Regions from separate parts of the Cloacibacillus evryensis DSM 19522 genome, predicted to be linked through region 3. Evidence: riboswitches for the same ligand, from Rfam matches in the RefSeq annotation. Region 3 holds a riboswitch; each other region holds the start of a gene.
What was found. A riboswitch is a leader RNA that binds a small molecule or an ion and turns the genes downstream of it on or off. The one in region 3 is predicted to bind thiamine pyrophosphate.

Region 1 (3,273 bases), 460 kb from region 3:
CCAGTAGTAGTATTTCATCCATTGGTACGGCAGCAGCACGTAGAGGATGCGCGAACCGTCGAGCGGCGGTATCGGAATGAGGTTGAAGGCCGCCAGCCCGAGGTTGATATATATCATCAGCAAAATGAACTGCTGCGCGGCCCAACTGCCGAAGAGTTCCGGCGCGAAGCGCGCCAGCTGCGCGCAGACAAAAGCCGTCAGCATGTTACCTGCGACTCCCGCAAGGCTGACGATTATAATGTCACGCTTGGGGTGCTTAAAGTAACGCGTGTCTATCGGCACAGGCTTGGCCCAGCCGAAGCGGAAGAGCAGCAGGCAAAGCGCGCCGAGCGGATCAAGGTGGTCGAGGGGGTTCAGCGAGAGGCGTCCCGCGCGCTCCGCCGTGGTGTCCCCGAGCATCTTCGCGGCAAGGCCGTGGCAATATTCATGAAATGTAATGGCCCAGAGAACGGCGGGCAGGCTCAGAAGCAGCTCCGATATTCCCGAGGCGGAAAATAGATTTCCCAGCATTTAAACACATCCTTATTCTTCTCTCAAAATCACAAGAGATATTTTAACACGACAACGCCGCCTTACCTATCCGTGTAAAGTCAGGATCGACTTTTTTTATCAAAGGGATTGATATCTTCTTTGTCATGACGCGATCCGCCGTTCATCCCACAGCCAGTAGAAGCCGAGGCGGCCGCTTTCGCAGCTTACGCGCGCGGCGAGGCCGTCGCCAAGGCGGTTGCTTATCGCGTAGGGGAAACCGCGGCTGAGCGCGACCCCGTCGAGCGGCCAGCGGACGCCGGCGATGGATACGCCGGCGCATTCCTCCGAAAAAGACAGCAGCGAGACGGCCTTCGGCCTTTCGGCAAATGTAAAGGACGCATTCGCGGGGCCGTCCAGCAAGACAAGCCCCTCCCTCTCGTCGGCTATGCAAAATGGAACGTGCGGAGAAGAAAAGTTCAGAAACGTAAGGACAAGACTCCATAAATGGTCAAATCTGCCGCCCCAGGCCCCCGTTAAAAATATTTTTTTTGCGCGGCCCTTATTTTTTTCGCGGAATAGCTCGAGCGCGAGCTGAAAGTCGGTAAGGTCCTTGTCGCTCTGGTAGCGTTCGACCGGGACGCCATTGTCCGCCGCCCAGCGCCAGCTTTCGGCGGAGGCGCTGTCGCAGTCGCCGACGAGCCTCCGGGGAATGATCCCGGCGGCGCGGCAGGCCTCGACCCCGCGGTCGACAGCCCAAACTTCGCCGCGGGAGCCAAACTCCGAGAGCCATGACGGCGAGGGAGCCCTGCCGCCGAGCACCAGCAGCGCCGTGTCCATAGCCGTCTTATTTTCCAGTTCTATCGTCAGCCGCGGCAGTCCGGTCGTCTCCAATAGGCATCGCCCGCCTTTATTTAAATTTTTCCAATCTCGGCATTATCATGTATACCAGCGCCATTAAAATGGCCGTCTCCGGCAGGAGGCTACTTCCGTTGTAAAGGATCGAATAGAGCCAGGCATTCGTCCCTGCCGGCGCGTAAGAGGCGAAAAAGACGACGCCTGAGAGCACCGCCGCCGCAAAGTTCGCAAAGCAGGCGCAGAGCACGCCAAGCCACTTTTTCCCGGGAAAGAAACCCGCGAGGCCGACGAGCCCGCTCGCCACTGGGTAATCAAGCAGCGCCTGCAGCGGGTGCACCACATAACCGCCGAGCATGAGGCGCAGCAGCCCGGTGACAGCGCCGACGAATATTCCGTACCGCCAGCCGCTGCGGAACGAAAAGACCAACAACGGCAGCAGCGTAAGGCTGACGGAGCCGCCCTGCGGCATCGAAAAAAGCTTGAAATAGGAAAGCACCACGGCAAGCGCTATTGACAGGGCTCCCTCCACTAAAATCTTCAACGGTATTTTCATTCTGATTCCTCCAGATATAATTATTACACCGGAGATGAAAGAAAGGTGCTGCTAAGTTTTCTTCATCTTCCCTACGGCGGCATTACCCGCGTCAGGTTCAAAGGGTCATGACTTGCGTCGATTTCTCAGTCTTTCGACTCCCCCGATGTTAAGAATGTTTTAGCAACTCGCCCCATCTTTGTCAAGTTGACAGTACCGTCCGTTGGTATGATAATGTTCAAAACTCCGGGGGAGCTCATGAAGCTGAGAGGAAGTTTTTAACTTCGACCCCATACCTGATCCGGCTAATACCGGCGTAGGGAGCGAGGCCACGAAATGAAAAACCGCCCCGCTCTTTGTTAGAGCGGGGTTTTTACTTTGAAAAGGGGAATTGCTATGAAACATGGGATATACCGGGGGATAGCGATGTCGGTCGCCGGAAGCGATTCAGGCGGAGGAGCCGGTATCCAGGCGGATTTAAAAACCTTCGCGGCATTAAAGGTCTTCGGCACCACGGCGATAACGGCGCTGACCGTGCAGAACTCGCTCGGCGTGACCGGCATCCACAACGCGCCGCCTGAGATAATCAAGGCGCAGATGCTGGCCGTCGGCAAGGATTTTCCGCTCGACGCGGTCAAGACGGGGATGCTCGGCAACCGCGAGACGATCTCCGCCGTCGCCGAAGGGCTTTCCGAGCTGGGGATAAAGAAGGTCGTCGTCGATCCCGTGATGGTGGCGCAGAGCGGGGACTCCCTGCTCGCCGCCGACGCCGTGGACGCGGTGAAGAATATCATCGTGCCGATGGCGATGATCGTCACGCCCAATCTGCCCGAGGCGGAGAAACTGACGGGGATGAAGATCGACGACGTCGACGGCATGGCCGCGGCGGCGCGCGAGATAAAAAAGCTCGGCTGCGGCGCGGTGCTCGTCAAGGGCGGCCACCTGCCGGGCGAGCCGGAGATGATAACGGACGTGCTGCTGGCGGACGGAGAGATATCGCTGCTGCGGGACAGGCGGATCAATACTACGGCCAACCACGGCACCGGCTGCACGCTGAGCTCGGCGATCGCCGCGGAGCTCGCCGCCGGCTGTTCGCTCGCGGAGGCGGTCGCGCGCGCACGGAAATACCTGCGCGCCGGGCTGCTCTACGGAGTGACGGCGGGACACGGCGCGGGCTGCCTCGGACATGCCGTCACGATGCAGTGGACAGAGGTCGTCAATGGCTAGACCCCTGATCTACCAGATAACGAACGGCGTCTCCGCGCAGCTTCAGGCCGACTGCGTGGCGCTGCTCGGCGGCTCCTCGGTCATGTCGTGCCGGCTCGCGGAGGCGGCGGAGATCGCCGCGGCGAGCGACGCGCTGCTGATAAATATCGGCACGCCGCCCGACAACGCCGAAGAGCTTTATCGGACGG
Region 2 (3,273 bases), 220 kb from region 3:
GCGATCGCGTCGGCGATCTCCTTCGTGCGCGCCAGGTCGATGCCCTCCATCTGTCCCGCCGTCGGGTCGTAGGTGCCGTGGAGGCTGCCGTTCGAGATCGCGAGGTAGTCGGGGAATATCTGCCAGGCGTTGAGTCCGCCGATATAATAGAGGGCCTCTTCGACCGTTGAAAGCTCGCCGGGGCCCTTTATCTCGCCGACCTCGACCTCAAGTCCGAGCTCCGAGGGCAGCCAGTCCGCGAGCGCGCGGGTGGCGGCGAAGTTGTCATAGTCGTCCAGGTGTGAAGCGTCGATAGCCACCGAGGTGAAGCCGTTGTTGAGGATCTTTGTGAGATGTCCCACGCCCTTCAGCACGTCGGCCCAACCTTTAATGGCATAATGGTCGACATGGAGCCCGAAGACCGCGCCGTGTCCCATCTCCTCGGAATACTTCAGGGCGTATTCGGAAATGTTGTCGTAGGTCGCGCCGCAGTAAGTCGACTCCGACTTTGCAAGCTCGATGAGCACCGCCGCGTTCTTTTTCTTTGCCGCCTGGAGCACCGCCTTTATCACGAGCGGATGACGCGCGTTCGCCGCCAGCACGATGGAATCGACTTCTCTGGCCGCCGCCGCGATATCACGCCCGCTGACAAGCCCCATCTCCGTATCGCCGAAACGTGCCTGCACGTTCAGCGGACGCTTCTTCAGCAGCTCCTGATATGCTTTGCTCTTTACATCCATTGGAATCTCCCCCTGAGAAATTTTTATAATAAGGTGCTTATAGACTAATTGTAGCCCTTATACATGGATATTGCAAAGGAAATGACGCAAGATCGTAAAGTGAAATATTTATCTTTGTTATTATTTCTCAGGTATCAGTTTGCCGGCCAGCCATGTCAGCGCGGCGGTCGCGGCGATCACCGGCAGCGTCGCGCCCACGGGACTGCCGGCGGTCATAAGATACCGGTAGAGCGCGAAGCCGGCGCCCCAGAGGATCAAATTCCTCGGCGAGAGCTGCCTCGCGGCGCAGTTCCTCTTCAAGATAAAAAAGTCGGTCACCATCACCGCCGCCATCGGCGCGAAGACGGAGGAGATGAGATAAAGCAGGCTCTCATAACTGTCGGAGCGCGCGAAAATGGCGATCATCGTGCCGATAAAGCAGACGGCGACGCCGGCGGCCTTTTCCCTGATCCCTTTGAATATGACGTGGAAGCTGATGCCGGCGGAATAGGCGTCGAGAAAGGTCGTCGTCACGGTGGAGAAGGCTACGATCACCACGCCCGCGGCGCCGAGCCCGGCGTCGAGCATGATCTTCGCGATATCGGAGCCGCCTGTGTAGAGCGCGACGCCGAGTCCGATGAAATACATCCAGCAGCTGGTCAGCGAATAGACGGCCGTGCTGACGGCGGCGCTCTTTTTCGGTTCGCGCGCGTCGCGCATATAGTCGGAGATCAGCGGCAGCCACGACAGCGGCATCGCCACCGATAGTTCCATCGCGTCCGCGAAGCTCATTACGCCGCGGGCAGCCTCCGTCTCACCGCGCTTAAAGACGATGAAGGAGAGCACCAGCGTGAGGATGAAGAGCGCGCCCATCGCGATCTTGTTGACGCGTTCAAAGTTCTTCATATCGAGCAATATCCAGACGGCGATCATGATGCCGATCACGCCGCACCAAAGCATGTTGTCCGTGCCGAATACCGGGTTCAGGATAAGGCCGAGCGAGATCGCGCCGCCCGCGATCATCACCGCGGTCCAGCCTACGAGCTGCAGCACGTTGAGCGCCGCGAAAAACTTAGCCCCCTGCTCTCCGAAGGAAAGCTTGACGCTCTCCATCGCGCCGCGCCCGGAAAGCCCGCCGATCAGCGCCGCGAGATACATGAGAAAGCCGCCGATCAGGTGTCCGGCGACCACCGCGCCCATGCCGCGCGCCATCCCGAGCGGAGCCATCAGCGTCCCCGTGTATATCTCCGCGATGGAGACCGCCGCGCCGAACCAAATCAGCGCGTTTGCCGTTGTCGTTCTCTTTTCCTCATTCATCAAAAACACTCCTTAAAAATAATGACGGCCCCTCCAAGAAGGACAGCCGTCACTGAATTCGAGCTATTCTCCCTACGGTGGCATTACCCACATCAGGTTCATCGGGTCGAGGCCGCGCCTCCTCTCAGCCGAAATATCCAGGCTCCCCATAAATCACGCGGGAATCGTTCCCGCTTTCGTCACGTATTCTAAACAGTTTCGCAGGCGTTGTAAAGTTTATTTTTACGATATTTATTAATAACTGTACTAGAAGCATTTCTCCTTATAATATTGGCTTGTTTTAAAAAATTATTGACAATTTTTAAATATTCAAGTATGTTATATTTAATTATTTTATTTGGCGAGCAACTGGCGCTATTACAAATAAATATACACGAGCAGCGCCAACAACGGCGGAATCAACTGGGTTCTTTGCAGTTATTCATAAATATCTTTATCAGGAGGAATTTTTGTAATGACAGCCGAAACAAAGAAGAGGGTTTCTCTGTTCGACCGTTTTCTCAATGGAGTTGAGCGCGTGGGCAACAAACTGCCGCATCCGATAGCGCTCTTTGCGATCTTTGCCGCCGTGACGGCGGCGCTCTCCGCGATCTTCGCGGCGATGGGCGTCTCCGCGACCGGCGAACTTATCAACCGCGCGACAAATACCGTGGAGATGCAGACGATCCAGGCGATAAGCCTGCTTAACAAGGAGGGCGTCGTCTATATGCTCACCTCGGCGGTAAAGAACTTTACGAACTTCGCCCCGCTGGGCGTCGTCCTCGTCGCCATGCTCGGCGTCGGCGTCGCCGAGACGAGCGGCTACATCCCGACGATCCTCAAGCGCACGGTGGCGGTCACGCCGCGCAGCCTCATCACGCCCGTCGTCGTCTTCCTCGGCATCATGTCCAACATAGCCTCCGACGCCGGATACGTCGTTCTCATCCCGATCGGGGCGCTGATGTTCATGGCCTACGGGCGTCATCCAATGGCCGGCCTGGCCGCCGCCTTCGCCGGCGTCTCGGGCGGCTTCTCCGCCAACCTCGTCATCGGCACCACCGACCCGCTGCTCTCCGGCATCTCGACGGAGGCCGTACACATCCTTGACGCGGCGCGTTCCGTCGAGCCGACCTCCAACTGGTACTTCATGATCGCTTCGACATTCCTCATCACGATCATCGGCACGATCGTCACAGACTACATAGTCGAGCCGCGCCTTGGCAAATACAACGGCAAATTTCTTGAGGGAGCCTTTGAATCGAACCAGATCACGGAAAAA
Region 3 (3,273 bases):
ACAAATATCCTATCGTCGGCGACGTGCGCGGCAAAGGCTTGATGTGCGGCATCGAGTTCGTGCGCGATAAAACTACCAAAGAGCCTTTCGAGACAAAACAGAACATAAAGGGCAAGATCACCGAATATTGCTTGGAGCGCGGCATCGTTCCCTATCCCGGAGGCGGCTCCGCCGATGGAGTGCGCGGAGATCATATCCAGATCACCCCGCCGATCACCATCAGCCGCGAAGAGGTCGATATTCTCATCTCCGCGCTCGACGCCGCGATAAAGCAAGTTTGCGATGAACTTCGCTGACGCTTTTATCCTCCGAATAAATATCCTTATGATAAGATAAGCTGGGATTACGGGAGAGATATACGATGAATGAACTTTACAATATCCAATTCAGCAGCGTTTACACCCTTTTCTTCGCGGTCATATTAGCGTTGCTGGGCGAATGGATAAATTCCAAGGTATCTGTTTTCAGAAAATACTGTATCTCTGGGGCGGTCGTAGGCGGGCTGCTTTTCGCGGCGTTGGCGCTGGCCCTTCGCTTGACGGGAGTCGTCGGATTTACCTTTGATAACTCCTACCAGGGGTTTTTCATGGACCTCTTCTTTACTGCCAGCGGATTTGGCGCCAGCATGGTCGTCCTTAAAAAAGGAGGCAAGGTTGTCATTGTGTTCTTGATACTGGCCTCTCTGCTTGCTTTTCTGCAGAATGTCCTTTCCGTATCGCTGGGCACGATGCTAGGCTTGGAGCCGATGATAGCGCTGATGACCGGTTCCATCCCGATGACCGGAGGGCACGGCTATGCGGCTTCCTTCGCTCCGCCCGATTACCCCGGGGCGCTTTCGGTCGCGATAGCCGCCGCCACCTTTGGGCTCGTCAGCGGATCATTGCTTGGAGGCCCGCTCGCCAACAGCCTGATCCAGAAAAAACATCTGCTGGACAGTGTTGCCGACGGCTCCATGGATACGGAATCGCCGGAAAAATCCGCCGCGATGGTTTCTGTCGGCGAGATACCCAAATCGTTCTTTCTCATATTCGTGGCGCTTGGCGTCGGTATGATCATGCAATCGGTGTTCAACTATTTCTTCCCCTCCGTCGTACTGTCGTCTCATGTGATGGGGATGTGCGGTGGGGCTGTGATGAGGGTGGCGCTGGACGCGAAGAAGGCCGATGTGCCGGAGGTTGAAATAGAGACGATCGGGGACGTATTCCTGACGGTCTTCGTTTCAATGGCGATTTATACGATGAAGCTCTGGGAACTTATCGACATGGCGCTTCCCATTATGGTTGTACTGCTGGCCCAGGTGCTGCTGATGTATCTTTTTGCCCGCTATCTCACCTTCAACCTTACCGGAAAAAACTACGATGCGGCCGTGATCTGTGCCGGGCATGTCGGCTTCGGTTTAGGGGCGGTACCTGTCGCGATGGCTAATATGAACGCTCTCCGCGTCAAATATCGCTATTCAAAACTGGCGTTCCTGGTGGTTCCTGTGATAGGCGGTCTCTTTTGCAACTTTACTAATGCCGCGATCATAACCATGTGGTTGAATTGGTGCCGCTGACCGCGGACGCTATTGAATAGTAAAGCCCTCTTCAGAACTATATAGTTTTATGAAAGGAGCCCGGAGAGCGTTTGTTCCCCGGCTTCCTTTTTTATTGCCATCGTGGAAGGCCCGCGTATTTTTTTTCTCACGCGCTTGACAAAAAGGAAAGAGGCGTGTTCTAATTAAACAACAAAGCAGGGGAGCTTGCGCGGCAGGCTGAGAGGAAGTTATTTACTTCGACCCTTACACCTGATGCGGGTAATGCCGCCGTAGGAAGATAGCATAAATGTCTTTTAAGCGGGGAATGCCTATTCGGGTGTTCCCCGCTTAATTTCTGCGAAGAAAGTGGTGGCACGATGGATCATTCAACACAGATGGAGGCGGCGCGCCGGGGCGTCTTGACAAAGGAGATGGCGGCGGTCGCGGAGAAGGAGCGCATCGGAACGGACAAGCTTATGGGGCTGATGGCCGAGGGACGCGCGATAATACCATGCAACAGGCTGCACTCCGCCTTATCGCCCAATGGACTGGGCTCGATGCTTAAGACGAAGATCAACGTCAACCTCGGTACCTCGCGTGATATGACCGATCTTGAGATGGAGTTCAAAAAGGTGCAAAGCGCCGTCGAAATGGGTGCCGAGGCGATCATGGACCTGAGCTCCTTCGGCGACACGCGGAAATTCCGCCGCCATCTGACGGGGAATTGTACGGCGATGATCGGCACGGTGCCGATCTACGACGCCGTCGTCTACTATAACAAGCCGCTGGCGCAGATAACGACGGAGGAGTGGATCGATATCGCGCGGATGCACGCCGAGGACGGCGTTGACTTCATGACGATACACTGCGGCATCAACCGCGATACGGCGCATAAATTCAAAAAGAACAAGCGCCTGACGAACATCGTCTCACGCGGCGGCTCGATAATCTTCGCCTGGATGGAGATGACTGGCAAAGAAAATCCCTTCTATGAACGTTTCGACGAGCTGCTCGAAATATGCCGCGATTATGACGTGACGCTGAGCCTCGGCGATGCCTGCCGCCCCGGCTGTCTCGCGGACGCCACCGACGCTTCGCAGGTTGAGGAGCTGATAACGCTCGGCGAACTGACGAAGCGGGCCTGGGAGCGCGACGTGCAGGTGATGATAGAGGGGCCGGGGCACATGCCGCTGAACCAGATCGCGGCGAACATGGAGATAGAAAAGACGCTCTGCCACGGCGCGCCCTTCTACGTGCTCGGACCGATCGTCACCGACGTCGCCCCCGGCTACGACCACATCACCTCCGCGATCGGCGGCGCGCTGGCCGCGGCGAGCGGCGCGGCCTTCCTCTGTTACGTGACGCCCGCAGAGCACCTGCGTCTGCCGGATGTGAACGACGTCAAAGAGGGGATCGTCGCCGCGCGCATCGCGGCGCACGCCGCCGACATCGCGAAGGGCGTGCCCGGCGCGAGGGAATGGGACGACCGCATGAGTTTCGCGCGTAAAAAGCTTGACTGGGAAAAGATGTTCGAGCTGGCGATCGACCCGGAAAAGGCGAGGCGATACCGAGCCGAATCAAAGCCCGAGAAAGAGGATACCTGCAGCATGTGCGGCAACTTCTGCGCCGTGAGGAACATGAACCGGATACTCGATGGGGAGATCGTCTCTATTTTTGACGAATAGAGGCTGATGGCATGGACGGCGGCGCGGGCACGGCCGCCGCCCATGCCTGTGACGCCGCTCTTATCGCAGCTC

Region 1: linked by a shared signal. The riboswitch ahead of thiT (energy-coupled thiamine transporter ThiT) and the one ahead of thiC (phosphomethylpyrimidine synthase ThiC) in region 3 are both predicted to bind thiamine pyrophosphate.
Region 2: linked by a shared signal. The riboswitch ahead of cytX (putative hydroxymethylpyrimidine transporter CytX) and the one ahead of thiC (phosphomethylpyrimidine synthase ThiC) in region 3 are both predicted to bind thiamine pyrophosphate.

What each region holds. Positions count from the first base shown of each region.
Region 1 covers NZ_KK073872.1:2,342,827-2,346,099, forward strand. Annotated here, with positions in the region: gene CLOEV_RS10475 (site-2 protease family protein) at 1-510, opposite strand, end outside; gene CLOEV_RS10480 (thiamine diphosphokinase) at 634-1,362, opposite strand; gene thiT (energy-coupled thiamine transporter ThiT) at 1,379-1,879, opposite strand; TPP riboswitch at 1,930-2,033, opposite strand; TPP riboswitch at 2,097-2,199, shown strand; gene thiD (bifunctional hydroxymethylpyrimidine kinase/phosphomethylpyrimidine kinase) at 2,255-3,085, shown strand; gene thiM (hydroxyethylthiazole kinase) at 3,078-3,273, shown strand, end outside.
Region 2 covers NZ_KK073872.1:2,585,566-2,588,838, reverse strand. Annotated here, with positions in the region: gene CLOEV_RS11605 (class II fructose-bisphosphate aldolase) at 1-719, opposite strand, end outside; gene cytX (putative hydroxymethylpyrimidine transporter CytX) at 840-2,015, opposite strand; TPP riboswitch at 2,068-2,174, opposite strand; gene CLOEV_RS11595 (AbgT family transporter) at 2,470-3,273, shown strand, end outside.
Region 3 covers NZ_KK073872.1:2,801,890-2,805,162, reverse strand. Annotated here, with positions in the region: gene CLOEV_RS12590 (aminotransferase family protein) at 1-296, shown strand, start outside; gene CLOEV_RS12585 (sodium/glutamate symporter) at 362-1,555, shown strand; TPP riboswitch at 1,724-1,830, shown strand; gene thiC (phosphomethylpyrimidine synthase ThiC) at 1,894-3,201, shown strand; gene CLOEV_RS12575 (bifunctional helix-turn-helix transcriptional regulator/GNAT family N-acetyltransferase) at 3,262-3,273, opposite strand, start outside.